3 regions of the Streptomyces sp. NPDC005931 genome follow, and region 3 is predicted to be linked to each of the others. Evidence: riboswitches for the same ligand, from Rfam matches in the RefSeq annotation. Region 3 holds a riboswitch; each other region holds the start of a gene.
What was found. Region 3 has a riboswitch for cyclic di-AMP ahead of ACFYOV_RS33030 (peptidoglycan DD-metalloendopeptidase family protein). Riboswitches for the same ligand answer to the same signal wherever they lie in the genome.
Positions count from the first base shown of each region.

Region 1: another riboswitch for cyclic di-AMP. It lies ahead of ACFYOV_RS25585 (transglycosylase family protein); the one in region 3 lies ahead of ACFYOV_RS33030 (peptidoglycan DD-metalloendopeptidase family protein).
Region 2: another riboswitch for cyclic di-AMP. It lies ahead of ACFYOV_RS08130 (M23 family metallopeptidase); the one in region 3 lies ahead of ACFYOV_RS33030 (peptidoglycan DD-metalloendopeptidase family protein).

Region 1 covers NZ_JBIAIG010000012.1:130,367-140,681, reverse strand. Annotated here, with positions in the region: gene ACFYOV_RS25610 (NAD(P)/FAD-dependent oxidoreductase) at 1-913, opposite strand, end outside; gene ACFYOV_RS25605 (exopolyphosphatase) at 1,454-2,395, opposite strand; gene ACFYOV_RS25600 (DUF501 domain-containing protein) at 2,392-2,991, opposite strand; gene ACFYOV_RS25595 (septum formation initiator family protein) at 3,040-3,540, opposite strand; gene eno (phosphopyruvate hydratase) at 3,659-4,948, opposite strand; gene ACFYOV_RS25585 (transglycosylase family protein) at 5,266-5,964, opposite strand; cyclic di-AMP (ydaO/yuaA leader) riboswitch at 5,969-6,138, opposite strand; gene ACFYOV_RS25580 (transglycosylase family protein) at 6,343-7,374, opposite strand; gene ACFYOV_RS25575 (cytochrome P450) at 7,583-8,857, opposite strand; gene ACFYOV_RS25570 (nucleoside triphosphate pyrophosphohydrolase) at 8,896-9,891, opposite strand; gene ACFYOV_RS25565 (SurA N-terminal domain-containing protein) at 10,169-10,315, opposite strand, start outside.
Region 2 covers NZ_JBIAIG010000003.1:106,528-116,842, reverse strand. Annotated here, with positions in the region: gene ACFYOV_RS08165 (DUF5302 domain-containing protein) at 1-178, shown strand, start outside; gene ACFYOV_RS08160 (thymidine kinase) at 462-1,112, opposite strand; gene ACFYOV_RS08155 (alkaline phosphatase family protein) at 1,187-2,428, opposite strand; gene ACFYOV_RS08150 (DUF5998 family protein) at 2,428-3,015, opposite strand; gene ACFYOV_RS08145 (GNAT family N-acetyltransferase) at 3,097-6,078, opposite strand; gene ACFYOV_RS08140 (HPr family phosphocarrier protein) at 6,259-6,540, shown strand; gene ACFYOV_RS08135 (GntR family transcriptional regulator) at 6,758-7,453, opposite strand; gene ACFYOV_RS08130 (M23 family metallopeptidase) at 7,651-8,415, opposite strand; cyclic di-AMP (ydaO/yuaA leader) riboswitch at 8,428-8,592, opposite strand; gene ACFYOV_RS08125 (M16 family metallopeptidase) at 8,795-10,183, opposite strand; gene ACFYOV_RS08120 (M16 family metallopeptidase) at 10,180-10,315, opposite strand, start outside.
Region 3 covers NZ_JBIAIG010000029.1:956-11,270, reverse strand. Annotated here, with positions in the region: gene ACFYOV_RS33050 (MBL fold metallo-hydrolase) at 1-619, opposite strand, end outside; gene ACFYOV_RS33045 (Glu/Leu/Phe/Val dehydrogenase dimerization domain-containing protein) at 803-1,987, shown strand; gene ACFYOV_RS33040 (TetR/AcrR family transcriptional regulator) at 2,071-2,691, shown strand; gene ACFYOV_RS33035 (SGNH/GDSL hydrolase family protein) at 2,762-3,547, opposite strand; gene ACFYOV_RS33030 (peptidoglycan DD-metalloendopeptidase family protein) at 3,753-4,742, opposite strand; cyclic di-AMP (ydaO/yuaA leader) riboswitch at 4,747-4,908, opposite strand; partial or broken gene ACFYOV_RS33025 (GH36 C-terminal domain-containing protein) at 5,249-5,629, opposite strand; gene ACFYOV_RS33020 (tyrosine-protein phosphatase) at 6,026-6,823, shown strand; gene ACFYOV_RS33015 (DUF6126 family protein) at 6,836-6,961, opposite strand; gene ACFYOV_RS33010 (helix-turn-helix domain-containing protein) at 6,958-7,581, opposite strand; gene ACFYOV_RS33005 (aspartate aminotransferase family protein) at 7,680-9,098, opposite strand; gene dxs (1-deoxy-D-xylulose-5-phosphate synthase) at 9,095-10,315, opposite strand, start outside.

The DNA.
Region 1 (10,315 bases), on a different contig from region 3:
CGGCCCAGATGTAGTCGGTGCCCTTGACCTGGAGGGTGGGCTCGGTGTCGACGTGACCGCGCGGGCCGAGCGGCAGGCCGAAGCGGGCCAGCGCCGGGTTCGGCTTGACGCCGGCCGTCCAGACGATGGTGCTGGAGTCGACCTCGAGGCCGTTCTTCAGCACCACGTGGCCGTCGACGCAGGACTCCATCGAGGTGGACAGGTAGACCTCGACGCCGCGGCTCTCGAGGTGCTCCTTGCCGTACGCGCCGAGCTTGGGGCCGACCTCGGGGAGGATCTTGTCGGCGGCGTCGACCAGGATGAAGCGCATGTCCTCGCGGGACACGTTCTTGTAGTACTTGGCCGCGTCCCGGGCCATGTCCTCGACCTCGCCGATGGTCTCGGCGCCGGCGAAGCCACCGCCCACGAAGACGAAGGTGAGCGCCTTGCGCCGGATCTCCTCGTCCGTGGTGGAGTCGGCCTTGTCGAGCTGCTCGAGGACGTGGTTGCGCAGGCCGATGGCCTCCTCGATGCCCTTCATGCCGATGCCCTGCTCGGCGAGGCCGGGGATCGGGAAGGTGCGGGAGACCGCGCCCAGCGCGATCACCAGGTAGTCGAAGGGCAGCTCGTACGCCTCGCCGACCAGCGGGGAGATCGTGGCGACCTTGCGGTCCTGGTCGATGGTGGTGACCCGGCCGGTGAGGACCTCCGCCTTGGGAAGCACGCGCCGCAGCGGGACGACGACGTGACGCGGGGAGATGCTGCCGGCGGCGGCTTCGGGCAGGAAGGGCTGGTAGGTCATGTACGACCGGGGGTCGACGACCGTGACGGTCGCCTCGCCGTAACGCATCTTCTTCTGGATGCGCCGAGCTGCGTACAGGCCTACGTACCCACCGCCTACTACGAGGATCCTGGGACGCTCCGTGGTGCTCATGCCATCGAGTATCCACCTGCCGGAGGGGGGTAGCTCGTGCGCCCCTTCACAAGCTCCGGCAGCCCCTGTGTTACACTCCGCCGCTCCTGTGATCCAGGCCATGTTGCGGAGCCGGAACCAGCACACCCTACGGACCGTTGTCCATGCCGCGTGAGCTGCCTCTCTGCCGGACGGCGGGCTCGGTGAGGCCCTCGCTCGGGTCGCCGCAGCGGGTGCCCGAAGGGCCCCTATACCCCTCTTCTGAACATGTTCAAAGGGGAATTGAGCCCCCGAAAGGGTCAACGGACCCCTGTTCTTCGACCTCGCGGGCCCAATTCCTTGTGAAGAACTTCACGAACCTTCTCGACAGAGCCCCGCCCGGGGGCCGTTTCCGGCGCCCGGGCGGGGCTCAAACGTTATCCGCACTGCTCAGCAGAGTGCTACTCCTCAGTAACAAAGGAGACCGACACCACTCCCGCCGACGCCGCGACGCCGGCCCGCCGAGGCACCCGATGCCCGGGTGATGCGGGGCGTTCGGCCGCCCCCGACACGTGCAGACGGTCAGGCCAACGACCAGCCGATGCCGTCCAGGATGTCGTGTTCGCTGACCACGACCTCCTCCGCGCCGATGCGGTCCATGATCGCCAGCAGGACGAGAGCGCCCGCCCCGATCACGTCCACCCGGCCGGGATGCATGGAGGGGACCGCGGCACGCTCGGCGTGGGTGGAGCGCAGCAGCCACTCGGTGATCTCGCGGACGCGGTCCCGGGAGACGCGGGAGTGGTGGATGGCCGTCGAGTCGTACTCGGGCAGGTCCTGGGCGATCGCCGACACGGTGGTCACCGAACCGGCCAGCCCGACCAGCGTGTGCGCCTCGCGCAGCGGCACCGTCCGCTCGGCGAGGTCGAGGGACGCCTCGATGTCGGCCCGTATCGCCGCGATCTGCTCCTCGGTCGGCGGGTCCGTCACCACCCCGTCGCGCAGCAGGTGCCGCTCGGTCATCCGGACGCAGCCCACGTCGACGGAGCGGGCCGCGCGCACGTGGTCGTCGCCCAGGACGAACTCGGTCGAGCCGCCGCCGATGTCCACGACCAGGAACGGGCGCGCGAGGTCGGCGCGCCCCGTCAGTTCCTTCGTGGCCCCGGTGAAGGAGAACTCGGCCTCCTGGTCCCCCGTGATCACCTCGGGCTCCACGCCCAGGATGTCCAGCACCCCGCGCACGAACACGTCGCGGTTCCCGGCGTCGCGGGAGGCGGAGGTGGCCACGAAACGCAGGCGTCGCGCGCCGTGCTTCTCGATGATCTCCGCGTACTCCCGGCAGGCCGCGAAGGTCCGCTCCAGCGCCTCCGGCGCCAGCCGGCCCGTGCGGTCGACGCCCTGGCCGAGCCGCACGATCGTCATCCGCCGGTCCAGGTCGGTCAGTTCGCCGGTCTCGGGGTCGGCGTCGGCGACCAGGAGCCGGATCGAGTTCGTACCGCAGTCGATGGCGGCGACACGGGTCACCGTTCGTCCTCCTCGACCGGCCTGAAGGCGAAGTGCCCCGAATCCGAGGCGTCCACCTGCCGTCCCTCACCCGTGGGCGGTGTACCGGACGTCACGCACGGGCCCTTGCGCCACCACTCCGGCAGCATCGCCAGCGCCTCGTCGCCGAGGGGGTTCACGCCGGGACCGGCGGCCAGCGAGTGGGCAACCAGGACGTGCAGGCACTTCACCCGGTCCGGCATGCCGCCCGCGCTGGGGAAGTTCCTCAGTTCCTCGATCTCGTCGCGGCGCCGGATGTAGTCCTCGTGCGCGGCGCGGTAGGCGGCGGCCAGCTCGGGGTCGGCCGCCAGCCGCTCCGTCATCTCCTTCATCACGCCGTTCGCCTCCAGCGTGCCGATCGCGGAGTTGGCCCGCGGGCAGGTGAGGTAGTACAGCGTGGGGAAGGGCGTGCCGTCGGGCAGCCTCGGCGCCGTCTCCACGACGTCCGGCTGTCCGCAGGGGCAGCGGTGCGCGATCGCGCGCAGCCCGCGCGGCGGCCTGCCGAGCTGCTGCTTGAAGGCCTCGACGTCCGCGTCGGTCGGCTCGGTGCGCGGGGTCGTGGGCGGGGGCGTCTTCATGCCTTGCTTTCTATCGGTCTTCAGTGGTCGGTGGCGTCGGCGTCGGCGTCACCGGTCTGCGGCGGCGTCGGTCTTCCGGTCGGAGGCGTCGGACCTGTCGACCCCGTCCCAGATGTTCGCGTACCAGGGCCGGTCGCCCGCCCCCAGTGCGGTGCGGGACTGCTTCGCGGCGCCCGGGTCGATCACGATGTAGCCGGTCTCGCCGGGCATGACGTAGTGCAGCCGGCGGCGGATCTCCTGCTCGGCGTAGGCGTCGTCCTGCCAGCGTGCCTTGAGGTCGCGCAGTTGCTCCACCCGCTGCCGGGCCTCGTCCTGCTCCTGCTGGAGCTCGGCGATCTCGGCGCGCTGGGAGACGTACTGCCGCATGGGGTAGGCCAGGGCCACGACGAGGGAGCAGACCACCAGGGCGAGCAGCGCGGCCCGGCCGGTGAGCCGGGAGCGCCGGGCCTGGCGTTTGGTCTGCGAGCGGTAGACCCGGGCCGCGGTCTGCTCACCGATCAGCCGGATCCTGGTCGCGGTGGAGAACCGGTCCCGGTCCTTCACGGCCATGTCCCCGCCTCCCGTTCCCCTGTCCTACGCGCGTACGTCCCCGCACACGGTACGGGACCGGGTACGGGGACGTACGGACGACGCCTCCTGCGAGCCGGGTGCCCGGCCCTCGGCGTGCCTACTGGTGGGCGGAGCGGAACCGCGGGAAGGCGCTGCGGCCGGCGTACACCGCGGCGTCGTCGAGGATCTCCTCGATGCGCAGCAGCTGGTTGTACTTGGCGACGCGCTCGGAGCGGGCCGGGGCGCCGGTCTTGATCTGGCCGCAGTTGGTCGCGACGGCCAGGTCGGCGATGGTGACGTCCTCGGTCTCGCCGGAGCGGTGGGACATCATGCACTTGAAGCCGTTGCGCTGGGCCAGCTCGACGGCGTCCAGGGTCTCGGTGAGCGAGCCGATCTGGTTGACCTTGACGAGCAGCGCGTTGGCGGCGCCCTCCTCGATGCCTCGGGCCAGGCGCTCGGGGTTGGTGACGAACAGGTCGTCGCCGACGAGCTGGACCTTGTCACCGAGCTTGGCGGTGATGGTCTTCCAGCCCTCCCAGTCGTCCTCGAACAGCGGGTCCTCGATGGAGACCAGCGGGTACGCGTCGACGAGCTCGGCGTAGTACTCGGTCATCTCGGCGGCGGAGCGCTCCTTGCCCTCGAAGACGTAGGAGCCGTCCTTGTAGAACTCGGAGGCGGCGACGTCGAGGGCGAGGGCGATCTGCTCGCCGGGAGTGTAGCCGGCCTCCTTGATGGCCTCGAGGATGAGGTCGAGGGCCTCGCGGTTGGAGCCGAGGTTCGGGGCGAAGCCGCCCTCGTCGCCGAGGCCGGTGGCCAGGCCCTTGCTCTTCAGGACCTTCTTCAGGGTGTGGTAGACCTCGGCGCCCCAGCGCAGGGCCTCGGAGAAGGACTCCGCGCCGATGGGGGCGATCATGAACTCCTGGATGTCCACGTTGGAGTCGGCGTGCGAGCCGCCGTTCAGGATGTTCATCATCGGCACCGGCAGCAGGTGCGCGTTGGGGCCGCCCAGGTAGCGGAACAGCGGCAGGTCGCTGGCCTCGGAGGCGGCGTGGGCGACGGCGAGGGAGACGCCGAGGATGGCGTTGGCGCCGAGCGAGCCCTTGTTGTCGGTGGCGTCCAGGTCGAACATCGCCTGGTCGATCAGGCGCTGCTCGGTGGCGTCGTAGCCGACCAGCTCCGGGCCGATCTGCTCGATGACGGCGAGGACCGCCTTCTCGACGCCCTTGCCGAGGTAGCGGTTGGAGTCGCCGTCGCGGAGTTCGATGGCCTCGAAGGCGCCGGTGGAGGCGCCGGACGGGACGGCGGCACGACCCGTGCTGCCGTCGTCGAGGCCGACCTCGACCTCGACCGTGGGGTTGCCTCGGGAGTCCAGGATTTCCCGGGCTACGACGACGTCGATGGACGGCACGAGCATCTCCTTCTTGGATGTGACGCGGGTGAGCGGGACCGCGGTGGATCCTGCGAGTCCGAGCCTAACCGGCTCCGGGCGATCGGCCAGCGGCCGACCGTCCCGTGGACAGAACCGAGAGTAAATTGTTTCCGAACGGAACAAAGACCGTTTCCGGAAACCCATCCGAATCCGATGGGGCCCGTGACGCGAAAAGCCCCGCCCCGGCGCGTACGGGGGAACACGCGCCGGGGCGGGGAGCCCGTGGGGACGGGGCCGGGACTCGCGGTCCGGGAGGGGGACTCGCGGGCCCGGGGGCGGGACCTGCGGCCGCTTCCTTACTTCAGGTGCAGCTGCTGGCCCGGGTAGATCAGGTCGGCGTCCTCGACGATGTCGTCGTTGAGCTCGAACAGCTTGGCCCAGCCGCCCTTGACGCCCTGCTCCTTGGCGATGGTGCTGAGCGTGTCGCCCTTGACCACCTTGTACTCGCCGTCGCCCTTCTTGACCTTCTTGCCGGTCGGGGTGGTGACGGTCTTCTTGGCGGCCGGACGCTCGGTGGAGCGGGAGGCCTTCTGCTCGGTCTGGCGGGTCTCGGTGGAGCCGGTGCTCTGGCTCTGCGCGGAGCCGCCGCTCTGCGTCTGGGTGGAGGCGCCGCCGCTGTACGGGGTGCTGGACAGGTTCTTGCCGCAGACCGGCCAGGCGCCCTTGCCCTGACCCGCGAGGACCTTCTCGGCGATCGCGATCTGCTGGGCCTTGCCGGCCTGGTCGGCGGTGGCGGCGTACGCCGTGCCGCCGTACGCGGCCCAGGTGGAGGCGGAGAACTGGAGACCGCCGTAGTAGCCGTTGCCGGTGTTGATGGACCAGTTGCCGCCGGACTCGCACTGGGCGACGGCGTCCCACTCGGCGGCGGTGGCGGCGGAGGCGGTGCCGGCCGCCATCAGCGGGGCGGCGACGGCGGCGCCGGTGACGCCGACGACGGCGATGGCGCGAGTGGCCTTGGACGGACGACGGTGCTTGCCCTTGCCGGAAAACAGCATGGATGGATCCCCTCACCGACGCCTACGAGGTGAGCTGTCGGGTTCGGGCCGGTTGAGTTGCCCGGCCGCGCCCCTCACGAGACGCGGCTTCACCCCGAGCCGATTCCGGCATCAACTGCCCGGAACCGGCACTTACCTTGGGTCCCCCGCTCCTGCCTGCGGCGCTTGCGCGACGACTGTTCCCGTGCTGCCACTGGCAGGATTCGGCGTGGCGGCAGCCGGGGCTCGCGGTGGCGAGCGGTCACGACCGTAGGCACGGGATCGGCGAGATTTCAAAGACGATCAGGGCTTCTGAGACCTATCTCTCACCACGTTTAATTCGGGCATTCGGGGCGAATCGTGACGCCAACTGCCGTCATTCCCGCGCCTTTTCGCGCGTCACTTTTCGACCGGTTCGACCCCGACCTCGAGCTCCTGACCGGGAAGGATGAGGTCCGGGTCGGCACCGACGGCCTGCTGGTTCTCCGCGTAGAGCGCACGCCATCCGCCGCCGAGCTCAAGGGAGTCGGCGATACCCGAGAGACTGTCACCGGGGCGCACGGTGTAGGAGCCGTCGGCGGCGTCGCGGGAGGTGTCGGTGCCGCGCGAGGCGTGCCGTCCGGAGGACGCGGCCGCACGGTCCTGCTCCTCGTCCTCCTCGGCACTCGCGCCGCGGTGACGGCCGGTGCCGTTCGTTCCGGTGTCGGTGAGCGCGGAAGAATCGTCACTCCGGCCGGACTTGTCCGACTCGTCACTTTCGGGGACGTCTGTGGCGGCAGGAGAGGCATCGGACCCCGCGTCCTCACCTTCGGACTTGTCCGACTTGGTCGAATCGTCCGTAGTGGCGCCCTCGTTCTCCTCGTCCGACGACACGTCGGAGGAAGAGGGGGAGGACGACGGCGACGAGGACGGGGAGGCGGACGGCCCCTGCGATCCCGAGGAGCCGGGCACATACCGGTCGGAGGGGTCGGTGGAGTCGGCGGAGTCACGGGCGTCGGGTGACGCGGACGCGCCCGAGTCCTCGGCCACGCCCGTGTCGATGTCGGCCGACGCCGAGTCCTTGTCCAGGCCCGCGAGCAGACCGCAGGTCCGCCAGGCGCCGACTCCCTGGTCGGCGAGGATTCTCTCGGCGACGGCTATCTGCTGCCCGCGGCTGGCCTGGTCGGCGCTCGGCGCGTAGTCGAGGCCGCCGTAGTTCTCCCAGGCGTCCTGGGTCATCTGCAGTCCGCCGTAGTAGCCGTTGCCGCTGTTCTGGCTCCAGGAGCCGCCGGACTCGCACTCCGCGACCCGGTCCCATGTCGCGCCGTCGGCGGCGCTCGCGCTGCCTGCCCCGAGGAGCGGGATCGCGATGGCGGAGCCGGTGACTCCGGCCGCGAGGAGGAGAGCCGGAGCCTGGCGGGGGCGACGGTGCCGACCGTTCCCGGAGAGCATGCGGAGACCTTTCGCACGACAGCAGTTGTCGGCGCGGCGTGTGGAGCTGGGGCGCCGCGCTGATGGGTGAACGTATCGGCAGACGATCAGTTGTCACAAGTTCATGCCGCGCGTATCACGTGAAGATCACATAGTTGAAAGTGTGTCATGTTTGCGCTGGTCCCGCAGGAGACCCCAACGGGGCCCGACCCGCACGAGAAACCGCTGGTCAGTGCCGTGGGGGCGTGAACTCCACCGGCAGGGTGCGCAGTCCGCGCATGATGAGCCCCCCGCGCCACCGCAGTTCGGCCGGATCCACCGCGAGACGCAGGTCCGGCAGCCGGGCCAGCAGCGTGGCGAGCGCCGTCCGGCCCTCCAGCCGGGCCAGCGGCGCGCCCAGGCAGTAGTGGATGCCGTGCCCGTACCCCAGGTGCTGGTTGTCGCGGCGCCCGAGGTCGAGCACGTCGGGATCGGCGAACCGCTCCGGATCGCGGTCCGCGGCGGCGAGCACCACGAGGACGGGGTCACCGGCCGCGATCCGCTGCCCGCCGATGGTGACCGGCTCGGTGGCGAACCGCCATGTCGCGAGCTCCACCGGGCCGTCGTAGCGCAGCAGTTCCTCCACCCCGGTCTCCAGTAGCCCGCGCTCACCGGCGGCCAGCGAGTCCTGGAGGCGACGCCGCTGGTAGGGGTGGGTGAGGAGGGCGTAGGTGCCGTTGCCGATGAGGTTGACCGTGGTCTCGAAACCGGCGAACAGCAGGATGAACGCCATGGCGGCGGCCTCGTTCTCGGTGAGGTGTTCGCCGTGGTCGGAGGCCCGGATCAGACCGGAGATCAGGTCCTCGCCGGGCTCGGGGCGTGCGGGCAGTGCCTCGCGCTTGCGGTGGATGAGGTCGGCGAGGTAGCCGCGCATCTTCTTCACCGACCGCGCCACTCCACCCCGCGGCCCGCCCTGATGACGGATCATCATGCCCGCCCAGTCCCGGAAGTCGTCCTGGTCCTCCCTCGGGACGCCGAGCAGGTCGCAGATGGCGTAGATGGGCAGTGGGAAGGCGAAGTCGTGGATGAGGTCGGCCGTGCCGCCGTCCGCGAAGCGGTCGATGAGCGTGTCGGTGAGCTCCTGCACCCGGGGCGCGAACTCGGCGACCCGGCGCGGCGTGAACGCCGTGCTGACCAACCGGCGCAGCCGGGTGTGGTCCGGCGGGTCGATGTTGAGCAGATGGGTCATCAGCTCAGCCTTGCGCTCACCGGGGATACCGGTCCTGCCCTTGGCGTGCGCGGGCTCGTCGTGGTGCGCCGGGTTCTTGGAGAGGCGGTGGTCGGCGAGGGCCTGCCGGGCGTCGGTGTAACGGGTGACCAGCCATGCCTCCACGCCGCTGGGCAGCCGGGTCCGGTGCACCGGAGCGTGCTCGCGCAGCCAGGCGTAGGCGGGATAGGGATCGGCGGCGAACTCCCAGGTGAAGAGCTCGGGGCCGGTGTTCTGACGGAGGGGCTGGTCGGTCACCCTTCGACCGTATCCGGCGGCGCCCGTGCGGTGCGCGCCTACTCCCCCACCCCCTCGGCGGCCCGCACCGCGTCCCGGTACGCCCGGGCCGCCGCACGCAGTGCCGCCTCCGGGTCGACGCCGTCCGCCTCGGCCCGTACCGCCAGGGCGAGCAGCTCGTAGCCGACGCCCTCCACGCGGGGCAGGGGGACCTCCAGCCCGGCCGTGCGGACGCGCGAGGCGAGCTTGGCGGCGAGCGCCAGGCCGGGCTGGCCGAGCGGGATGCCCTCGGTGACCGAGGTGCGCCGCTTCTCGACGGCCTTGGTGCGCAGCCAGTGCTCCTTGACCTCCTCGGGCGTGCTCGCCGTCGCGTCGCCGAAGACGTGCGGGTGGCGGTGGATGAGCTTGGCGACGATGCCACCGGCCACGTCGTCGATGGAGAACGGCTCCTCCGGGTCCTCCTCGGCGATCCGCGCGTGGAAGACGACCTGGAGGAGGACGTCGCCCAGCTCCTCGCGCAATTCGTCCCGGTCGCCCTCCTCGATCGCCTCGACCAGCTCGTACGCCTCCTCGATGCCGTACTTGGCCAGGCCCTTGTGGGTCTGCCGGGACGACCACGGGCACTCGGCGCGGATGCGGTCCATGACCTGCACGAGGTCGAGCAGACGGGCGCCGGGCAGGTCGTAGGAGGCGGGCAGCAGCTCCAGCTCCGGCATGGCGACCCGGCCGGAGCCGGCCAGGCGGGCCAGCCCGTCGGTCAGCGCCGGTTCGCCCTCGCCGGTGGCCACCACCACGACGGTGTGCCCGCCGGCGCAGGCGTCGACCAGTTCCTCCGCGGCCGGGGACGCCTCCTCGACGGCTATCCCCGCCTCGCGCAGGTACGGAAGCTGCGGATGGGCGCCGTCCGCGCACAGCACCCGATCGGCCGCGTGCAGGGCCTGCCAGGCGGGCCAGGACAGCAGGCCGGGCGCGACGCGGTGGCTGGTGGTGAGCAGGACGATGCGGCCGGGGACGGCTGCGGCTGCGGCTGCGGCTGCGGGGCTGGTTTCGTTCACGCTCCGAAACTAACCCACGCCACAGACGGTCCCGGAGGTTGTCCACAGGGTGGGGGTGAGGGGCGGTACGTACGGACCGGGTCGCCGCCGGTGCGGGCGACCGCGGCCGGTGCGGCCGGGCCGACGACGGTGGTGTGTCGGGCCGGGCGCGGGAGCTGGGTCCGGCCAGGCGCGACGGTGGTGTCGGGCTGCCGGGTCGACCGCCGAGGTGGGTGGGCCGACCGGCGCCGGTGCGTGAGCCGACCACGGCGGTGGTGAGCCGACCGCGGCCGGCGTGTCAGGCGGTCTGCCGGGGGCCCACCGAGGAGACGTCCCGCACCCACGGGGTCTTCGCGTCGACGCGGCTGCTCTTCTCGACGTCCCAGGTGCCGTAGCGCGGGTTGAGGTCGACGTCGAGGTCCTCGCTCGCCTTGGACAGGGCCTT
Region 2 (10,315 bases), on a different contig from region 3:
ACCGGACAGCGACGGCCACTACGACCTGAAACGCAAGTTCCGCGAGGCCCTGGAGCGCAAGCGCGGTGCCCAGGCGGATGCCGCCGGCGGTAACGCCAACCCCGATGCGTCGAAGGTCCGCCGGGCACACGGCCCGGCGGCGAGCCAGCGGTCGTTCCGGCGCAAGAGCGGCGGCTGATCCGTGGCCCCGCCGGCCGCGTCACCGGTGCGGACACGGCCGGCGGGGCCGCCCCGGACCACTGCGGGGCGTGCGACGGCCCGTTCGGCCGGTGACGCCTGGGTCTGTCGTTGGATCACGGGGTGCCGACGGGGCTGATCGGCCCGGTGGGCGGGGGCTGGTGCGTGCAGCGGCAAGGCGGAGGAGGGAGTCGACGCGGAGCGTCGGCGAGTGACGACAACACCGCAGATGTGCGTGCCAGCCCCCGCGTCTGCGGTGTGATCCAAACGACGGGCCCCCTGGTCTAGGTGGGCGGCACCGGCAGCACGTCCGGGGAGAGGGCCGCCGCGCGGGCCGTCGCGGCCGTCATGCGGCGACGGTGGTGACGGCGGCACAGCACCTCGTAGCCGACCTCGTCCGCGGAGTCGGTGACGTCGCCGACGACCACCTGGGCGCCCTCGACGACCATGACCCCGCCGACCGTACGGGCGTTGTGGGTGGCGCGGGCGCCGCACCAGCACAGGGCCTCCACCTGGAGCACCTCCACCCGGTCGGCCAGTTCCACCAGCCGCTGCGAGCCGGGGAACAGCTTCGAGCGGAAGTCGGTGGTGATGCCGAACGCGTAGACGTCGAGCTCCAGGTCGTCCACGACGCGCGCGAGTTGGTCGATCTGCCCAGGTGCCAGGAACTGCGCCTCGTCCGCGATCACGTAGTCCGCGCGGCGGCCCTGCGAGAGATGGTCGACGAGATACACGTACAGGTCCGTGTCGTCCCCGACCTCCACCGCGTCCGTGACCAGGCCCAGGCGGGAGGACAACTTGCCCTCGCCGGCCCGGTCGTTGCGGGTGAAGATCATGCCCACGAGGCCGCGCGCCGACCGGTTGTGCTCGATCTGGAGAGCCAGCGTCGACTTCCCGCAGTCCATCGTTCCGGAGAAGAACACCAGCTCGGGCATGGGGAGGGAAGCACCTTTCGGCATGGTTCGGCGGGGCGTGGTTCGTCGGGCGAGGGCGGCGGGGAGGCCGGACTTCAGGAGCGTACTTCGAGCAACGGGACGAGCTGCTCCGCAGGGGTCATCGACCCGTGGTTGCCGACCATCGACGACTCCTTCGGCTCCCGCTCGGAGGCGATGAGCAGGACGTCGTCCCGGGCGGCGGCGACCACGTCGCCGATGCGCCGGTACACGCGGTCGTCGACCCGGGGACCGAACCATCCGGCCGCGATCGCCTCGTCGCGCGACGCCACCCAGAACTGCTCGCCGAGCACCTCGCGCCAGCAGGTCAGCACGTCGTTCGCGGCGCCGGGCACGGCGTAGACGTGCCGGGCACGCCCCTCGCCGCCGAGCAGGGCGACCCCCGCGCGCAGCTCCCAGTCCTCGTCGAAGTCGATGCGGTGTGCCTCGCCGAAGGGCACGTCGACCATGCCGTGGTCGGCGGTGACGTAGAGGGCGCTGCGCGGCGGGAGTTGTTCGGCCAGGCGCTGGACCAGCCGGTCGACGTACATGAGCTGGCCGCGCCAGGTGTCGGAGTCGACGCCGAAGCGGTGACCGGCGCCGTCGACCTCGGCGTAGTACGTGTAGACCAGGGAGCGGTCGGCGGCGGCCAGTTGCTCGGCCGCGAAGTCCATGCGCTCCTCGCCGGTCAGCCGCCCGTGGAAGGCGCCGCCGCTGAGCGCGATCTTGGTGAGCGGGGTGTTGGCGAAGGTCGGGGAGGACACCTGCGCGGCGTGCACCCCCGCGCGGTGGGCCACCTGGAAGATCGTGGGGTACGGCTGCCAGGTGCCCGGGGAGGTCCAGGGCTGCCAGCGCAGCTGGTTCATCAGCTCGCCGGTGTCCGGATTGCGCACGGTGTAGCCGGGCAGGCCGTGGGCGCCCGGGGGCAGACCGGTGCCGACCGACGCCAGGGAGGTCGCGGTCGTCGCCGGGTAACCGGCGGTGATGGGGCGCCCCGTGCCCCCGCGCGACGTGGCGAGCAGGGACGTCATGAAGGGGGCGTCCTCCGGATGCGCCCTCAGCTGCTCCCAGCCGAGGCCGTCGATCAGGAACACGCAGTTCCGGTCGGCGGGGGTCAGCTCGGGGATCGCCGCGGCGGTGCCGGGGACGCCCATGCCCGCGGCGAGCGTGGGCAGCAGGTCGGCGAGCGACCCGGTGCCGTACTCGGGCACGGGAGCCGACTCCAGGGGGAGGGGTTCCGGGTGGTTCTCCCAGGCGGTGGCGTGGCTGCTGCCGTGCAGCGGCTGCGCCGGGTGCCCGGAGGGCGTGGGCCGCGCCATCAGCGCGTCTGGTCCGCGGTCGCCTCGGAGAGGGCCTGCGCGAAGGCGAGCGCCTGGCGCACCGTCTCCGGGCCGTCCCCCGCCTCGCTGACGCGAAGGCTGAGATCGTCCGCCGTGGAGTTGCCCGTGTAGCCGTGGTCGGCCTCGCAGTTGGGGTCGCCGCAGGCGGCCGGCTCGAGGTCGATGCGGGAGACGGCGCCCCAGCCGATGGTGAGCACGATCTCGCGGGGCAGGGTGCCCGGGGTGTAGGACTCCGGGTTGGCGACCACACGGCTGACCACGATCGACGAGATCCGGCCGAGCTTGACCGACTCGGTGGAGGTGGTGGCGTACGGCGTCGGGGAGGTGCTGTCGGCGGACTGCTCGTCGGTGTGGCTGACGATGAAGCGGTTGCCGGTGAGGACGAGGACGGTCACGTGCCGCCGCACCTCGTTCTGGTCGAACGTCGTCTCCTGGTGGACCAGGTACGACCGGATGGGCTCGCCGCCCACCGCGGCCTCCACCGCCTCGGCCACGAGGGCCGGGTAGTAGCCGCTGCGCTCGATCGCCGCCCGCAGCCCCTGGGTCGTCGTACTGGTCTTGGCCATGACGCCCATCCTACGGGGGACCACTGACTGCGAGGCACCGCTCACGGCTCTCCCCGTTCTCCGCTCGGTCCGTGCGCGGCGTCAGTACGTGGGGAGGGTCCGCGGACCCAGGTCGTCCCGGGCGGGGGGCGGGGCGAGGCGTACGGTGGCGCCTAGGACGCTCAGGCCGTGCGGGGCGACGACGACCGGTTCCAGGGTCACCGCGACGACCTCCGGGTGGTCGTCGACCAGCCGCGACACCCGCAGCAGCAGTTCCTCCAGGGCGGGGGTGTCGACGGGCGCGGAACCGCGCCAGCCGAACAGCAGGGGAGCCGTCCGGATGGACCGCACCAGGGACGTCGCCTCCCGGTCGGTGACCGGGATCAGCCGGTGTGCCATGTCCCCGAGCAGCTGTGAGGCGGCCCCGGCGAGCCCGAAGGACAGCACCGCACCGGCCGCGGGGTCGATCACGGCCCGTACGACGGTGTCGACGCCGCGCGGCGCCATCCGCTGCACCACGGGGCGCAGCTCCTCCGACGTGCCGAACAGCTGCGTCAACTCGACGTACGCACGGCGCAGTTGCTCCTCATCGGCGAGGTCCAGGCGCACGCCGCCGAGGTCCGCGCGGTGGCGCAGGTGCGGGGCGGTGGCCTTGAGGGCGACGGGGTAGCCGAGGGCGCGGGCGGCCTCCACGGCGGCGTCGGGGGTGGGCGCGGGCAGGGCGCGGTGGACCTGGATGCCGTACATGCCGAGCAGGTCGCAGGTCTCCTCGGCGCCGGGGGTCAGGCCCTGTCCGCGGGTGAGCAGCCGGTCGATGAGCGCGGCGGCGCCCTTCTGGTCGATGTTCTCGTACTCGGGGACCTTGCCCGGGTCGGCCGCGTCCCGTCGCCACTGGGCGTACGCGACGGCCTGGGCGAGCGCACGGACGGCGCGTTCGGCGGCCGGGTAGGCGGGGATGAGGTGGGCGCCTTCGGGCGGCTCGACGGCGGCGTGCCCGGCCTCTGCGGTGGGGGTGCCGTGCGGGGTGGTGGGTACGGGGCGGGGGCCGGCGGCGGGTGGCTGCTGGGGTGCGCCGGCCGCCGGTGCCGTGGGGGTGCCGGAGGCGGGGGCCGTGCCCGGTGTGGGAGCCGTGGGGGGCGTGGCGGCCGGGTTCGGCACGGGGGGCGTGGCGGCGTCCGGCACCGGCTGCGGTGCCGGACCGGCCACCGGCTGCCGTGCCGTGCTCGCCGCCGCGGACAGGGCCTCCGCGAGGCCGCCGAGTTCCACGTGGACCACCAGCACCGGCTTGGACGGTGTCGCCGCGGCGGCCGAGCGCAGGGCCTGCGCGAGCGCCGCGTCGCCGACCGAGCCCTCCCCCACGGCCGGGATCGCGGTGACGACGACCGCGTCACAGGTGTCGTCCGCCAGGGCCCGGGACAGGGCCGCGTGGAAGTCCGCCGCCGAGGCGGCGGTGGTGAGGTCGAGCGGGGGGTGCGGGTGCAGTCCCTCGGCCAGGCAGGCGTCGTAGGTGAGCAGGCCCAGCGACTCGGAGTTCCCGAGGATCGCCACGCGGGGCCCGGCCGGCAGGGGCTGGCGGGCGAGCAGCAGGCCGGCGTCGACGAGTTCCGTGATGGTGTCCACGCGGATCACCCCGGCCTGGCGCAGCAGCGCCGACACGGTGGCGTGCGGCAGCCGGGTCGCCCGCACGGCGTGACCCTGCGGGGCCGCCCCGTGACGTGCGCCCTGGACCACGACCAGCGGCTTCGCCGCCGCCGTGCGCCGCGCGAGGCGGGTGAACTTGCGCGGGTTGCCGATGGACTCCAGGTACATGAGGGCGACGTCGGTGTCGGGGTCCTCGTACCAGTACTGGAGGACGTCGTTGCCGGAGACGTCCGCGCGGTTGCCGGACGAGACGAAGGTCGACACGCCCGTGACACCGGTGACGCCTCCGCCGCGCCGGTGCAGCCGCGAGAGCAGGGCCACGCCGATGGCGCCGGACTGGGCGAACAGCCCGATCCGGCCCGGGCGCGGCATCCGGGGCGCGAGCGAGGCGTTCAGCCGTACGTCCGGGGAGGTGTTGATGACACCGAAGGCGTTCGGTCCGATGATCCGCATGCCGTACGTGCGCGCGTGCCGCACGAGGGCGCGCTGGCGCTCACGGCCTTCCGGACCGGACTCGGCGTACCCGGCGGAGACGACGACGAGCCCCTGCACGCCGTGTTCGCCGCACTCGGTGACCACCTCGGGGACCCGCTCGGCGGGCACGGCGACGACCGCGAGGTCGACGTGCGCGCCGATGTCCCGCACGGAGCGGTGCGCGGGCACCCCGTCGAGCTCGGTCTGCCCCTCGGGGAGGGCCCTGTTCACCGCGTACAGACGGCCGGTGAACCCGGCGTCCCGGATGTTGTCGAGGATGCTGCGGCCCACACCGCCCGGCGTGCGGCCGGTGCCGATGACGGCGACCGAACCGGGAGCGAGCAGCCGCTGCACGGAGCGGGCCTCGGCGCGCTGCTCGCGCGCGAACTGCACGGCCAGGGAGCGGTCGGTGGGCTCGAGGTCGAACTCGAGCCGGACGACCCCGTCCTCGAAGCTGCGCTTCTGGGTGTACCCGGCGTCGGTGAACACCTTGATCATCTTGGTGTTGGCGGGCAGCACCTCGGCGGCGAAACGGCGGATTCCGCGCTCCCGCGCGACGGCGGCGATGTGTTCGAGCAGCGCGGAGGCGACACCGCGGCCCTGGTGGGCGTCCTGGACGAGGAAGGCGACCTCGGCCTCGTCGGCCGGTGCGGAGGCGGGCGCTCCGTGGGCGCCGATGCGGTCGTACCGTACGGTGGCGATGAACTCGCCCCCCACCGTGGCCGCGAGTCCCACCCTGTCCACGAAGTCGTGGTGGGTGAAGCGGTGGACGTCCTTCGCGGACAGACGCGGATAGGGCGCGAAGAAGCGGTAGTACTTCGACTCGTCCGACACCTGCTCGTAGAAGCTGACCAGGCGCTCGGCGTCATCGACGGTGATGGGGCGGACGCGTGCGGTGCCGCCGTCGCGCAGCACCACGTCGGCTTCCCAGTGGGCGGGGTACTCGTGCCGGTCCGACGAGGTCTGCATGGGCCCCAGAGTACGGGTCGCGTCCGACAACGGCGCGAGGCAGTCTGTGGAGGACACAGAACCGGGCCGAGGCCGCGGTCCGGAACCACCCCGGTGAGGGAGCGACGCCCCGCTCCGGGCATGCTCGACGATATGGGAAACTGGTCTAGACAACCCTGAACACCTGAAGGGCAGCAACACATGGCTGAGCGCCGCGTCAACGTCGGCTGGGCCGAGGGTCTCCACGCCCGTCCCGCCTCCATCTTCGTCCGGGCCGCCACGGCCACAGGCGTCCCGGTGACCATCGCCAAGGCCGGGGGCACCCCCGTCAACGCGGCGTCCATGCTGGCCGTCCTGGGCCTGGGTGCCCAGGGCGGCGAGGAGATCGTGCTCGCTTCCGACGCCGAGGGCGCGGACGCCGCCCTGGACCGTCTGGCAACGCTGGTCTCCCAGGGGCTCGAGGAGCTTCCCGAGACCGTCTGAGCCCCTGCGGCAAGGGGCGGAGCGGCGCCGACCCTCGGGTGGCGCGGCTCCGCCCTTTTCCTGTCGCTCTGCACGTGGGTGCATGCCGCACCGGATTCACCAGCGGCATCCAAAGGCACCTCACCCGGAGGCGGCTTTCAATTTCCGCGAGCACGTGAAAACGGGCAGCAGAAATACCGCCCCACCGAATGACCCTTCTTTGTATACGGCCCTTTTGTTAATGCCGCAGGCTCGGCGTGTTTACGGGATGTTGCGAGTTCCTCACACGCTCCGCGCGGTCCGGGCCGGGGCCGAAGCGGAGGCGGTGCGCCCCGGTCCGGCGCTCGGTGTGCAGCGCCGTCAGGGCCCGCGCCCGCTCGCCGTCGCCACGTGCCACGGCGTCCACGATCGCGCCGTGCTCCGCCCAGGACTCCACCGGGTCGGACGGCCCCTCCACCGCGTACATCCAGGCGATCTTGTGCCGCAACTGCGTCAGCATCGACGTCAGCGCCGGGCTGCCGGCGGCCTGGGCGAGCGTCTCGTGGAACCATCCGCCCAGGGAGCGCAGGTCGTCGCTGCTGCCCCGGCGGGCGCGCTCCTGGCCCAGCCGCACCAGGCCGCGCAACACCTTCAGATGGGCCTCGGTACGGCGTTGCGCCGCACGGGAGGCCCCGAGCGGCTCCAGCAGCAGGCGCATCTCCAGCAGGTCGGCGGCCTCCTGCTCGGTGGGTTCGGCCACGCACGCGCCCGCGTGCCGCCGGGTCACCACGAACCCCTCGGCCTCCAGGGTGCGCAGGGCCTCCCTGACGGGCACGCGCGAGACGCCGTAGCGGCGGGCGAGGAGTTCCTCGGTGAGCCGGCCACCGCGCTCGTAGACACCCGCGACGATGTCGTCCCGGATCGCCGTGCACACCGAGTGCGCGGGAACACGCATGACGAACCTCCGGCTTAATCCCCGTGAAACGTCGACGATGGACGTGTGTTCCGTGACTCTATTGCAATCGACCGGAAATTCCGACGGCGGGCCGGATTCCATGCGAATCTTTTGGACAACCACTCCTTCGAAAACGGCGAAAGCCCCGGCTCGGGGGCCGGGGCTTTCGTGCAGGTGGGGCGGGGGCGCGCGTCGCGTCAGAGCTTCACGCCGTGCGTGCGCAGGTACGCGACCGGGTCGATGTCGGAGCCGTACTCGGCGGTCGTGCGGGCCTCGAAGTGCAGGTGGGCTCCCGTGACGTTGCCGGTGGCACCGGAGAGGCCGATCCGCTGGCCCGGGGTGACCTGCTGGCCGACCGAGACGCTGATGGACGACAGGTGGCCGTACTGGGTGTAGGTGCCGTCGTGCATCCTGATGACGACCTGGTTGCCGTAGGCGCCGCCCCAGCCGGCCTCGACGACGGTGCCCATGCCGACCGACTGCACGGGAGTGCCGCCGGCGGCGTGGAAGTCGACACCGGTGTGGCTGCCGGAGGACCAGACGGCGCCGCCGCTCTTGTAGCCGGTCGAGACGTAGGAGCCGGGGATCGGGGAGACGAAGGTGTTGAGGCGCTTACGCTCGGCCTCGCGGGCGGCGCGCTCGCGGTCCTCGCGGGCCTTCTTGGCGGCCGCGACCGCCTCCTCGCGGGCGGCCTCCTCGGCGGCCCGGCGGGCGGCGGCCGCCTCGGCGGCCTCCTGCTGGGCGGTCGCCTGGGCGTCGATCTGGGCGGCGACGTCGTCGCCGATGGTGACGACGGGGGTGAGTCCGGTCTGCTCGGCGGCGGGTTCGGCCGCGAGCGCCGGGGCCGTGAAGGATCCGATGACGCCGGTGGTGGTGAGGGCCGCGACGCCCGCCGCGCGGGCGGTGCCGCGCTGCATCCGGCTGGGACGACGGTGCTTCCCCGTGGCGCGGGTGAACGCCATGTACAGGCTGGTCCTTTCCTTCCCTCTCGCCTACCGGGTTAGCTGACGGGTTCGGAGCAGGAAGGTCTCCTACGGACCCCCTCGCGGCACGCGCGGGCGTCCGATTCACCCCAGGGACTGCGATGGGTCCCCGGCTCCCCTGGCTCGCGCCGTACGGGGACTCGGCGATGACTGTCCGGTGCCGCGGGTGCGGCGCACTGCCTGACGAACAGCCCGGACGACGCTAAACGGGGCGACTTTCAATCCTCAAACGAATCCCGGTTTTTGTAGCGCATCCCACAGGTCAGACAGGCAACCTCCGCCCCAATCCGGGCATAAGGGAGCCCTGGTGACTTTCGTGTCACCAGGGCTCCGGGCGCGCGTGCGCCTGCCGCGCCGTCTACTCGGCCGACACCACGCCGACTTCGCCGATGCCGAGGGCCTCGACGGGCTCCTTGATCTGCGCCGCGTCACCGACCAGGACGGTCACCAGGCGGTCCACCGGGAAGGCGTTCACGACGGCCGCGGTGGCCTCCACGGTGCCGGTCGCGGCCAGCTGCCGGTACAGCTGCGCCTGGTAGTCGTCGGGCAGGTGCTGCTCGACCTGGTCGGCCAGGGTGCTCGCGACGGCCGCCGCGGTCTCGTACTTGAGCGGCGCCACGCCCACGAGGTTCTGCACGGCGACGTCGCGCTCGGCGTCGGTGAGCCCCTCCGCGGCGAGCGTGCGCAGCACCGTCCACAGGTCCTCCAGGGCGGGACCGGTGTTCGGGGTGTCGACGGAGCCGCTGATGGCGAGCATCGCCGCGCCGGTGCCGTCCGGGGCGGACCGGAGCACCTGCCCGAACGACCGCACGCCGTAGGTGTAGCCCTTCTCCTCGCGCAGGACGCGGTCCAGGCGGGAGGTGAGGGTGCCGCCGAGGCAGTAGGTGCCGAGCACCTGGGCCGGCCACACGCGGTCGTGCCGGTCCGGGCCGATGCGGCCGATCAACAGCTGGGTCTGGACGGCGCCGGGGCGGTCGACGATCACGACCCTCCCGGTGTCGTCGGCGACGACGGGCGGCACGGGACGCGACCGGGCCGGGGAGCCGGTCCAGGAGCCGAGCGTGTCGCCGAGCAGCGCGTCCAGGTCGACGCCCGTGAGGTCGCCGACGACCACGGCGGTGGCGGTGGCGGGGCGGACGTGCTTCTCGTAGAAGGCTCGTACGGCCGCCGCGTCAATGCCGGTGACCGTCTCCTCGGTGCCCTGGCGCGGGCGCGACATGCGCGAACCCGCCGGGAACAGCTCCTTGGAGAGCTCCTTGGCGGCCCGGCGGGAGGGGTTGGCCAGCTCGTGCGGGATCTCGTCGAGGCGGTTGCGGACGAGCCGTTCGACCTCGCTGTCGGCGAACGCGGGTGCCCTGAGGGCCTCGGCGATCAGCCCGAGCCCCTTGGCGAGCCGCGAGGCCGGCACCTCCAGGCTCAGGCGTACGCCGGGGTGGTCGGCGTGCGCGTCGAGGGTGGCGCCGCAGCGCTCCAGCTCGGCGGCGAACTCCTCGGCCGAGTGCTTGTCGGTGCCTTCGGAGAAGGCCCGCGCCATGATCGTGGCGACGCCGTCCAGGCCGGCCGGTTCGGCCTCCAGGGGTGCGTCGAGCAGCACCTCCACGGCCACGACCTGCTGGCCGGGGCGGTGGCAGCGCAGGACGGTCAGGCCGTTGCCCAGCGTCCCGCGCTCGGGGGCCGGGAAGGCCCAGGGCTTGGCCTCGCCCGCCTGCGGCTGGGGGTGGAAGTCCATCTGGGCGAGCTCGGTCACTTCGCCGCCTCCTCGTTCTCGTCGGTGCCGGCTGCCGCGGCGGCTTCCCCGGTGTCCCCGGCGCCCTCGGTGTCCGCCGCGTCCTGCGGGTCGGCCACGTCCTGCGCGTCCTGCGCATCCTGCGCGTCGTCG
Region 3 (10,315 bases):
TTGCTTCGTGCCAGTCCAGTTCGCGCAGCCGGCCGGCGGACACGCCCCAGTGCTCCAGGTGGGCGCCGACGCCGAGCGGCACGGCGAACAGGGTGTCCGTGCCGGCCAGCGCCCGGATCGTGGGCAGGTCCAGGTGGTCGTAGTGGTCGTGCGAGACGACGACGGCGTCGACCGGGCCGAGCGCGGCCAGCGGCAGGGGCGCCGGGTGCAGCCGCCTCGGCCCGGCGAAGGGGAACGGGGAGCAGCGCTCGCCCCAGACCGGGTCGAACAGCACCCGATGCCCGTCGATCTCCGCCAGCACGCCCGAGTGGCCCATCCAGGTGAGCCGCAGGCCGGTGGCGGGCGGGCGGGAGAGGTCGGCGAGGGTCGTGGAGTGCACCGGTACGGCACCCGTCGGGGTCCGCCGGGACCGGGTCTCCTTGTCGAGGAAGACCTTCGCGACGTCCAGTGCGGAGCCCGAGGGCCGGGTGCGGGCGGTCCCTCCGGGATTCCGGAAGACGCCGTTGTGGAAGTGCGGGGAACGGCGGATGCGGGCCATGCGCTCACCGCCGGGATCCGCGCCGAAGGCGGCAGGGCGCAACCCGCGCAACCCTGGGCTGGGGGAACGGAAACCGGCCACGGTACCTCCAGGTGGATCGGTGAGACGTTCCATTATGGGCGGCGGGTCCGGCAGGCGGTGCCGGACCGGACAGGACACCGTCCGCGGGGCGGCGGCCGGCCCGGTCCCGGCCGAGGGGCCACGCCGTTGACAGTGCCCGGCGCCGCCCCGGATACTGACTCGCCGTTCAGTCAAGGAGCCCGTATGCCCGCCTCCGCCCCCTCGTTGTCACTCACCTGGACCGATCACCTCAGCGGCTGCCGGGGCTTCCTGGTCGTGGACCGGCTGGTGCGGGGCGTCGCCAGCGGCGGGCTGCGGATGCGGCCGGGGTGCACGCTGGACGAGGTGACCGGGCTGGCGCGCGGGATGACGCTGAAGGAGGCACTGCACTACGACCCGGAGGCCCGTTACGTCCCGCTGGGCGGCGCCAAGGGCGGCATCGACTGCGACCCCCGGGACCCGGAGGCGTACGGGGTGCTGGTGCGCTACCTCCGGGCGGTGCGGCCGTACGTCGAGAGCTGCTGGACGACGGGTGAGGACCTGGGGCTGAGCCAGGACCTGGTGGACCGGGCGGCCGCCGAGGCGGGGCTGGTGTCGTCGATCCAGGCGGTGTATCCGCTGCTGGACGACGAGCCCGGGGCGCGGCGCCGCCTCGCCGACGCGTTCGCCGTCGAGGTGGACGGCATCGGCCTGGGCGAGCTGGTCGGCGGCTGCGGGGTGGCGGAGGCCGCCCTCACCGCGCTGGACCGGGCCGGGGTGCCGCACCGGGGGACGCGGGTGGCGGTGCAGGGGCTCGGGACCATGGGCGGGGCCACGGCACGCTTCCTCGCCCGCGCGGGACTCACGGTCGTGGCCGTCGCCGACATCAAGGGCACGATCGTCAACCCGGCCGGTCTCGACGTCGAGGTCCTGCTGGCCGCGCGGGACGGCCACGGCACCGTGGACCGCGCGGCCCTGCGCCCCGGCGACCGGGAGCTGCCCGGTGGCGCCTGGCTGACGGCCGACGCGGAGGTGCTGGTGCCGGCGGCGGTGTCGTACGCCGTCGACACGAGCAACCAGGAGCGGATCACGGCCCGCTGGATCGTCGAGGCGGCCAACATGCCCGTACTGCCGGAGGCCGAACGGCTGCTGGCGGCGCGCGGTGTGACCGTGCTGCCGGACGTCGTCGTCAACTCCGGCACCAACGCCTGGTGGTGGTGGACCCTGTTCGGTGACGTCGGCCCGGACGCCCCCGAGGCGTTCGCGTACCTGCGCCGCTCGATGCGCGGCCTGGTCGAGTCGATGCTGACCCGCGCGCAGACCGACGGCACCACACCCAGGGCCGCCGCGCACGCCCTCGCCGAGGAACGGCTGCCGGTGATCGCGGAGCGGTTCGGCTCGTACCGCTGAGGGGCGGGACGGACATCCGTCCGCGCCCGACCGGCCGGTTTCGCGGGGTCGGGGGTTGTCGGTGTCTGTGTAGGGTGACGATCGTGACCAGGGTGCGGTTGAGCGTGGCCGAGCGGCGGGGGGAACTGCTGAGGGCGGCCATCGAGCAGATCGAGGCGCGGGGTGTGGCGGCGGTCAGGATCGCGGACGTGGCCTCCGCGCTCGGGGTGAGCAACGCGCTGGTGCTCTACCACTTCTCGACCAAGGAGCAGTTGGTCGCCGCCGCGTTCGCACACGCGGCCGAGGACGACCTGGCCCGGCTGCGCAAGCTGCTCGGCCGCCGCACGACCGCCCTGCGCAGACTGCGGTCGGCCGTGCGCTGGTACGCCCCGACGGGCCAGGCCAAGGGCTGGCGGCTGTGGATCGAGGGCTGGGCGGCGGCACTGCGCGAGCCGGCGCTGCGCGAGGTCGCCCGGGACCTCGACCGGCAGTGGAAGGCGGCACTCACCGAGGTCGTCGCGGAGGGTGTGGCCGCGGGCGAGTTCCGCTGCCCGGACCCCGCCGCCGCGGCGCTGCGGCTGACCGCCCTGCTCGACGGGCTCGCCGTCCAGCTGACGTCCTACGGCGGCACGGTGCCCCGGGCCCGGGCTCGCGCCTGGGTGGACGAGGCCCTGGCCCGTGAACTGAACCTGGAACGTGAGGTGTTGACCGCTCCGCCGCGCTGAGCCCGCCGGGCCGGGAGCGGGCCGCGTCCACCACCGTCGACGTGGCCCGTGCCCCCCGTCCACGGGGCCCTCACGCCACGGAGGAGATCCGCTCCCTGATGTCGTGCGGGGACAGCGCGCCCTTCGCGGTGACGTGGTCACCGGAGGACTCCCCGCGCAGTCGGCGTCCGATCCACGGCACCAGGTACTGCCGTGCCCAGTGGACGTCGTCGCGCCGGATCTCGAGGGTGCCGCGGGGCGGCAGCGGCGGCCAGGGCTGTTCCGGGGCGGCCGGGACGCCGAGGCCGAGGACCTGGCCCGCGCGCAGCGCCACACGCGTGTGCCCCTCGGGCGAGAGGTGCAGCCGGTCGGCGTCCCAGGCCCTGCGGTCCTGGATGCTCTTCAGGGACCACAGGTCGAGCACGGGGCAGCCGTACCGGTCGGCGACGGCCCGGACGTGGCCGTTGTACGTGGCGATCTTGCCGCGCAGATGCTTGAGCACGGGGACGTCACGGGTGTCGAAGCCGGTCGCCACCACGACGGTGCCGGCCGCGGCGGTCAGCGCGGCGACCGCCCGCTCGAAACGCTCGGCCACCTCGTCCGGGTCGCCGCCGGGCCGGAGGATGTCGTTGCCGCCCGCGCAGAACGAGACCAGGTCGGGGGCGAGTGCGACGGCCCGCGGAAGCTGGTCGGCCACGATCTGGTCGAGCAGTTTGCCGCGCACCGCCAGGTTCGTGTACCGGAAGTCGCCTTCGGGCCGGCGGTCGGCGAGAAGCACGGCGAACCGGTCGGCCCAGCCGACGAACGCCCCGTCGGGCCCGGGATCGCCCACTCCCTCGGTGAAGCTGTCCCCCACCGCCACGTACGACCCGATCACTGCTTTGCTGTCACTCTTCGAATCGTCTGCCACGGCCGACCATGATTCCCTCTCGAATGTGACCTACGCGAACGTAGGAAGGGATTGACGGGCGGTGAGATAAGCCACTTGCCGAGCCTGCCGTGCCCTGGAGGGCACGCCGAAGGCCGGACCCTCACCATCGGGGTCCGGCCTTCGGCGGCGTGTCGGGCGGGTTCTCCCGGGGTCAGCCGAGGGCGACGCCCTTCGAGCGGAGGTAGGAGACCGGGTCCACGTCCGAGCCGTAGCTCGGCGAGGTGCGGATCTCGAAGTGCAGGTGCGGACCGGTCGAGTTGCCCGTCGAGCCGGAGAGGCCGACCTGCTGGCCGCCGGTCACGGTCTGGCCGGCGGAGACGGACAGCGAGGACAGGTGGGCGTACTGGGCGTAGTAGCCGTCGTTCAGCTTGATGACGACCTGGTTGCCGTACGCGCCGGCCCAGCCCGCGGAGACGACGGTGCCCGAGCCCACGGCCTTCAGGGAGGTGCCGGTCGGGACGCTGAAGTCGACGCCGGTGTGGTAGCCGCTCGACCACATGCTGCCGGCCACCTTGTAGCCGGTGCCGACGCCGCCACCGGGCACCGGGGAGCTGTAACCGGAGGTGGTGGCGGCCTGGTTGGCCGCCGCCTTCGGAGCGGCGGCCTTCGGAGCGGCGGCCTTCGGGGCGGCGGCCTTCGGAGCGGCGGCCTTCGGAGCGGACTGCTGCGCGGTCTGCGCGGAGGGCTTCGTGGAGGTCTTCGGCGCGGTGGAGGCCGGCTTGTCCGAGGAGGAGGACTTCTTCGGGGCGCTCTGCGCGGTGGCCTTGCCGTCGATCGTGAGCTTCAGACCGGGGTGGATGAGCGACGGGTTGTCACCGACCGCCTCGCGGTTGTCCGCGTAGAGCTTCTTCCAGCCGCCCTCGACGTCCTGGGTGTCGGCGATCCTGGCGAGGTAGTCGCCGGCCTGCACGGTGTACGTGCGGGCTTCACGGTTCTTCTCGGTGGAGTTCTTTCCGCCCTTCTCGGGGGCGACGGAAAGGGACCGGACGGCCTTTTCCGGGGCCGCCTGCGCCGGGGCGGCCTGGGCGCCGGTGGCGCCGAGAAGCGGCAGGGCGAGCGCGGCGCCGCCGGTTCCGGCGACGGCGATGGAGCGGGTGAAACGCTGTGTCTTGGTACGGCGGTGCTTACCCTTGGCGGGCATGACGAATTCCTCTCCGGCGCCTGCGAGGTGAGCTGTCGGGTGCGGGCTGGAGATGCCCGGCCGCGCCGAAACGCGGCTTAACCCCAAGCCGTTCCGGAGACCGGAACAGGCAGTCGTACCTGTGGGTCCCCCGCTCCTGCCGTACACGGGTCAGTGGTGTGCGGGCTCCGAGCGGCGGCAGGATTGGGCGTCCGCTCGGATCGGTGGCGAACGTAAGCGACCACGACGCAAACGGACAAGCGAGAGGTTCCAGGCGAAGGCGTTTTTCCGTGATCGACAGTCGCGAATGCCGTCACCGAGCGTCGATCCGCATTTCCGATCAGCCGCGAACGTCCTTGAAATTCACTGCAATTACGTGAGCATGATGACAACACACCGTCACGAATATGACGATGCTCACGCACCCCTACCCCATCTCCCTTTCTATCGGGGCACGTTATGGCGAAGCCCCCTAAACGGACAGAACGCCTCATTCGCCAGATCACAGACGTCCGCAGCCGCACCACGGCCGCACCCGGATCCCCGCGCAGGCCGATGCGCAGACCCTGCTGCGACAGCACGGCGCCTCCGTGGGTTTCGCCCGTTTCGCGGCATTCACACACGGCCGTCGGATCGAGGCCGCGCAACCCGAGCACGGGGCACGGTGCGCCGTGGCGCGGGTCCTGGAGGCGGACGAGGGCGCATGCAGTCCGTCGAGCCACTCCCCCAGGCACGCCCGGACGCCGTCGCGGGTCGGGGCGAGGACGTACCGATTGCGAATTCCGCCCACTTTCGCCCCGGCCGGCACTGCACGTAGTCCGGGGGCACGCGGTAGAGGTCGCGTCGGGGCCGGGCCGGCCGTCTTCGGCCCGACCCGGTGCCGAACCGCATCCCGAGGCCGTGCGCATCGTCCGGGAGCGGCTTCGGACCGGGGACCGGGGGAAGTGGCGGCGGACGCGGTCTCGGCCGGGTGCCCGGTCGTCTCGAAGTCCTCGACGGCGCGGCGGGCGGCCGGGGGCGGACGGTCGCCGGTGCGCACCCCGAACCAGCCGTCGTCGATTACCAACGGCTCGACGCCCGTCGTGGCGCCCCGCTCGGTGAGCACGCGCTGCCGCGGCTGGGCCGCCGCCACACCCGACCTCCACGAAATCGAACAGGACGAGCAGACCTCGACATCATGAAAGGGTGCGCGGGCGCCAGGACCTGCCCGTGGAGGACTCATTGCCTCCGGCAGCCATGTCGTATCGTCGAGGGACGTCCGCCGACCGAGCCGCGCCGGCGGCGCCGAGTGGGAGGAGCCCTACGTGACGCAGCAAATCCCGTCGACCGAACCCGAGCTGGCCGGAGTGCGCAACTTCCGCGACGTGGGCGGACTGCCGACCGTGGACGGTCGGCGGGTGCGGCACGGGGTGCTGTTCCGCAGCGGGCACCTCGCCCACGCGACCCCCGAGGACGCCGCGTTCCTGTCCTCCCTGGGACTGCACACGGTCTTCGACTTCCGCAACGCCGCCGACCAGAGGCTCGAGGGCCCGGACGTGGAGCTGCCGGGCGTGCGCAACGTGAACCTGCCGCTGAGCGACCCGGCCGATGGTGCCGAGTTCTGGAAGATGGTCCGCGACGGCAACCTGGACCAGCTCCGCTCGATCCTCGCGGACGGCAAGGCCGCCGACCGGATGATCAACTCCTACCGCATCACCATCAGGCAGCGCACCGCCGAGCACTCCCGCGTGCTGCACTCGCTCGCCGACGACGGCGTTCCGGTGCTGATGCACTGCGCGGCCGGCAAGGACCGCGCGGGGCTGTCGGTGGCCGTCACGCTGCTCGCCCTCGGCGTGGAGCGCGACGCGATCTTCGACGACTACCTCAAGTCCAACGCCCGGCACCGACGCTACAAGGTGCACCGCAGCAGCACGTCCGCCTCGGCCTACTCCCCCGAGGTGATGGAACTGCTCAGCCCCCTGTTCGACGCCCGGGCCGAGTACCTGTCGGCCGCCCTCGAGACCATCGAGGAGACCTGGGGCGGCGTGGACCCCTATCTGGAGACGGCGCTCGGCGTGACCCCCGAGACCCGGGAGCGGCTGCGCGAGCGCCTGCTCGACTGACCGGAGAGCCGGCTACTTGGCGCCCACCTCGAACAGCAGGTAGACGAAGGCCGCGAAGACGTGTCCCACCGCGATGTAGATGATCAGCCGCACCCACAGCGCGCGGGGGAACTTCTCCTCCAGGTCTTTGCCGGTCATGACATGTCTCCGTGGGTCGGGCCCAGGCACAGCGTGGCCGTGGGACTCTGCAGCAGGGTGTGGACGAACAGGAGGTCGACCCCGTCGGGGTCCTGGGCGGCGATCCGGTGCGGGGTCAGCGAGTCGAAGTGCGCGCTGTCGCCGGGGCCGAGCCGGTGCAGAGTGTCCCCGAGGCGCAGCCGCAGCCGTCCCTTGAGGACGTACAGCCACTCCTCGCCGGGGTGGACCCGGACGATGTCGCCCTGGGAGCCGTGCGGTACGTGCACCCGAAGGGCCTGCATCCCGCGTCCTGGAGCTCCGGCCTGCCAGTAGGTCCAGCCGCCGGCCGCGGTCGGCTCCATGTCGGCGCCGCGCACCACGGCGTCCCGGCCGGCGGCCGCCTCACCGAGGAGTTCGGAGACCGTCGTACCGTAGGTACGGGCGAGGGAGAGCAGCATCGGCAGCGAGGGCTGGCGCTGCCCGGTCTCCAGGCGGGAGAGGTGGGCGGGCGACATGCCCGCGTCGCGGGCCGCGGCCTCCAGCGTCAGGGAGGCCCTGCGCCGCAGGGCCCGCAGCTGCGGCGCGACCGTAGGGAGCGCGTCGGCCCGCTCGGCCGACGGCTCGGTCTCGGAGGAGCTCATGCCTCCATTGAGCCGAAGTCTTGCCTGTCGGGCAAATTTCTTGCCTCAGAGGCAAACCGCCTGGCTCCCGGCCGCGGACCCCGGTCCCGAGCCGCGGGTCAGGGCCGGTGGGCGATCGCCTGCTTGACCAGTGTCTTCCCGAAGTCCCACATCAGGCCGCCGTTGTGCGCGTCGTCCATCACCGCGGTGAAGGCGTCCAGGAACCGCTCCACCTCGCGTTCGCCGATGATCAGCGGCGGGATCAGTTTGATCACCTCCATGTGGTCGCCGGACACCTGGGTCAGGATCCGGTGCCGCTGGAGCAGCGGGACGACCACCATCTGGGCGAACAGTCCCTTGCGCGCGGCCTGGAGCATCGCCCAGTGGCCGCGCAGCTTCAGCGAGCGGGGCCGGCCGAACTCGATCCCGATCATCAGGCCCCGCCCCCGCACGTCGGCGAGCAGCTCGTACTTCCCGGTCAGCGCGGTCAGCCTGGACCTGAGCAGTTCCCCGGTGGCCCGGACGTTCGCGACGATCTGCTCGCTCTCCATCACCGACAGCACCGCCAGGCCCGCCGCCATGGCCTGCGCGTTCGCCCCGAAGCTCGCCGAGTGCACCAGCACCCGGTCCATGGACGAGTAGACCTTCTTGAAGATCCAGTCCTTGCCGAGCGTGGCCCCCACCGGCACGTATCCGCCGGAGAGCGCCTTGGCCACGCACACCAGGTCCGGCTCGACGCCCTCCTCGTGCTGGTAGGCGTAGAAGTCGCCGGTCCGCCCCAGGCCGGTCTGCACCTCGTCGGCGATCAAGAGTGCCCCGTGCCGGTGCAGCAGCTCCTGCGCGGCCCGCAGATAGCCGGGCGGAGCCTCGTGCACGCCCTTGCCCTGGATCGGCTCGACGATCAGCGCGGCGACGTCGCCCTTGCCCACCTCCCGTTCCAGCGCGTCGAGGTCGCCGAGCGGGACGGCGGTGTCGGGCAGCAGCGGGGCGAAGCCGTCCCGGAACCCGGACTCGCCGTTGACGGACAGGGAGCCGGTGGTCAGCCCGTGGAAGGCGTGCGCGCAGTACAGCACGCGCGGCCTGCCGGTGACGTACCGGGCGAACTTCAGCGCGCACTCGACGGCCTCGGTGCCGCTGTTGCCGAAGAACACCCGCTCCAGGTGCGGGCTGTGCGCGAGCAGCTTCTCGGCCAGCAGCCCGGGCAGCGGCTGGCAGTCGAAGCGGGTCAGGTCGGCCGGCGAGGCGTCCAGGACGTCGTGCAGGGCCTTGCGGACCACCGGGTGGTGGCGGCCCAGGCCCATCACCCCGAACCCGGCGAGCATGTCCAGGTGGTCGTTGCCGTCCGCGTCCCAGAAGTAGGCGCCCTCGGCACGCTCGTAGACCCTGTCGAAGCCGATGGTGTGCAGCATGCGCGGCAGCTGGGGGTTGAGGTACCGGGCGTGCAGCTCGTAGCGCTCGGCCCCGCGCTCGGCGAGCAGCGCGCCGAGGTCGAAGTCCCCGGTCCGCGAGGACTCCGAGGCGGACTCCGCGGTGGTCATGCCTGTCGCTCCTGTCGCTGCGATGACGGCGCGGACGGCTCCTGCCGTCCCCCTGCGGGTCCGGACAGCTCCTGCCGGACCGGTGACCGTTCGGCCCGCTCCTGCCGGACCCGCGGCGGTGCGGACCGCTCCTCCATGACGGCCAGGCTCGCGCTGATCCGTCCGGCCACCTCGACGGGCGTCAGCCCGATGTCGGCCAGCACCTCCGCGCGCTTGGCGTGCGCGAGGAACTGCTCCGGGACCCCGAACCGCCGCACCGGCACGTCGACCTCCGCGTCACCCAGCGCCAGCGCCACCGCCGAACCCACCCCGGCCGCCCGGCTGTTGTCCTCGACGACGGCCACCAGCCGGTGCCGGGCGGCCAGAGGCGGCAGCGCCGGGTCGACGGGCTTGACCCAACGGGGGTCGACCACGGTGCAGCCGATGCCGCGCGCCTGCAGCAGTTCGGCCGCCTGGAGGCAGACGGGCGCCATCGCACCGACGGCCACCAGCAGCACCTCGGGTTCGTCGGCGCGGTGCAGCAGGTCCATGCCGCCCACCCGGTCCAGCGCCGGGATCACGGGGCCCACGGACTCCTTGGGGAACCGCACCAGGGTCGGGGCGTCGTCGACGGCGACCGCCTCGCGCAACTGGGCGCGCAGTTGGTCGGCGTCGCGGGGCGCGGCGATGCGCAGGCCGGGGACGACCTGCAGGACCGACATGTCCCACATGCCGTTGTGCGAGGGTCCGTCGACGCCGGTGACGCCGGCCCGGTCCAGCACGAAGGTGACCCCGCAGCGGTGCAGCGCCACGTCCATCAGCAATTGGTCGAACGCCCGGTTGAGGAAGGTGGCGTACACGGCGACGACCGGATGCAGGCCTCCGGTCGCCAGCCCGGCCGCGGACACGGCCGCGTGCTGCTCGGCGATGCCGACGTCCCACACCCGGTCCGGGAACCGCTCGGCGAACCGGCCGAGACCGACGGGGTGCAGCATGGCGGCGGTGATCGCCACCACGTCCTCGCGTTCCTCGCCGATGCGCACGATCTCGTCGCCGAACACCGACGTCCAGGACGGCCCCCCGGAGGGCGCGAGCGGCGCGCAGGTCAGCGGGTCCATCACGCCGACGGTGTGGAAGTGGTCCTCCTCGTGGGCGAGGGCGGGCTCGTAGCCGCGGCCCTTCTCGGTGAGGCAGTGGACCAGGACGGGCCCGTGGAAGCGCTTGGCACGGCGCAGCGC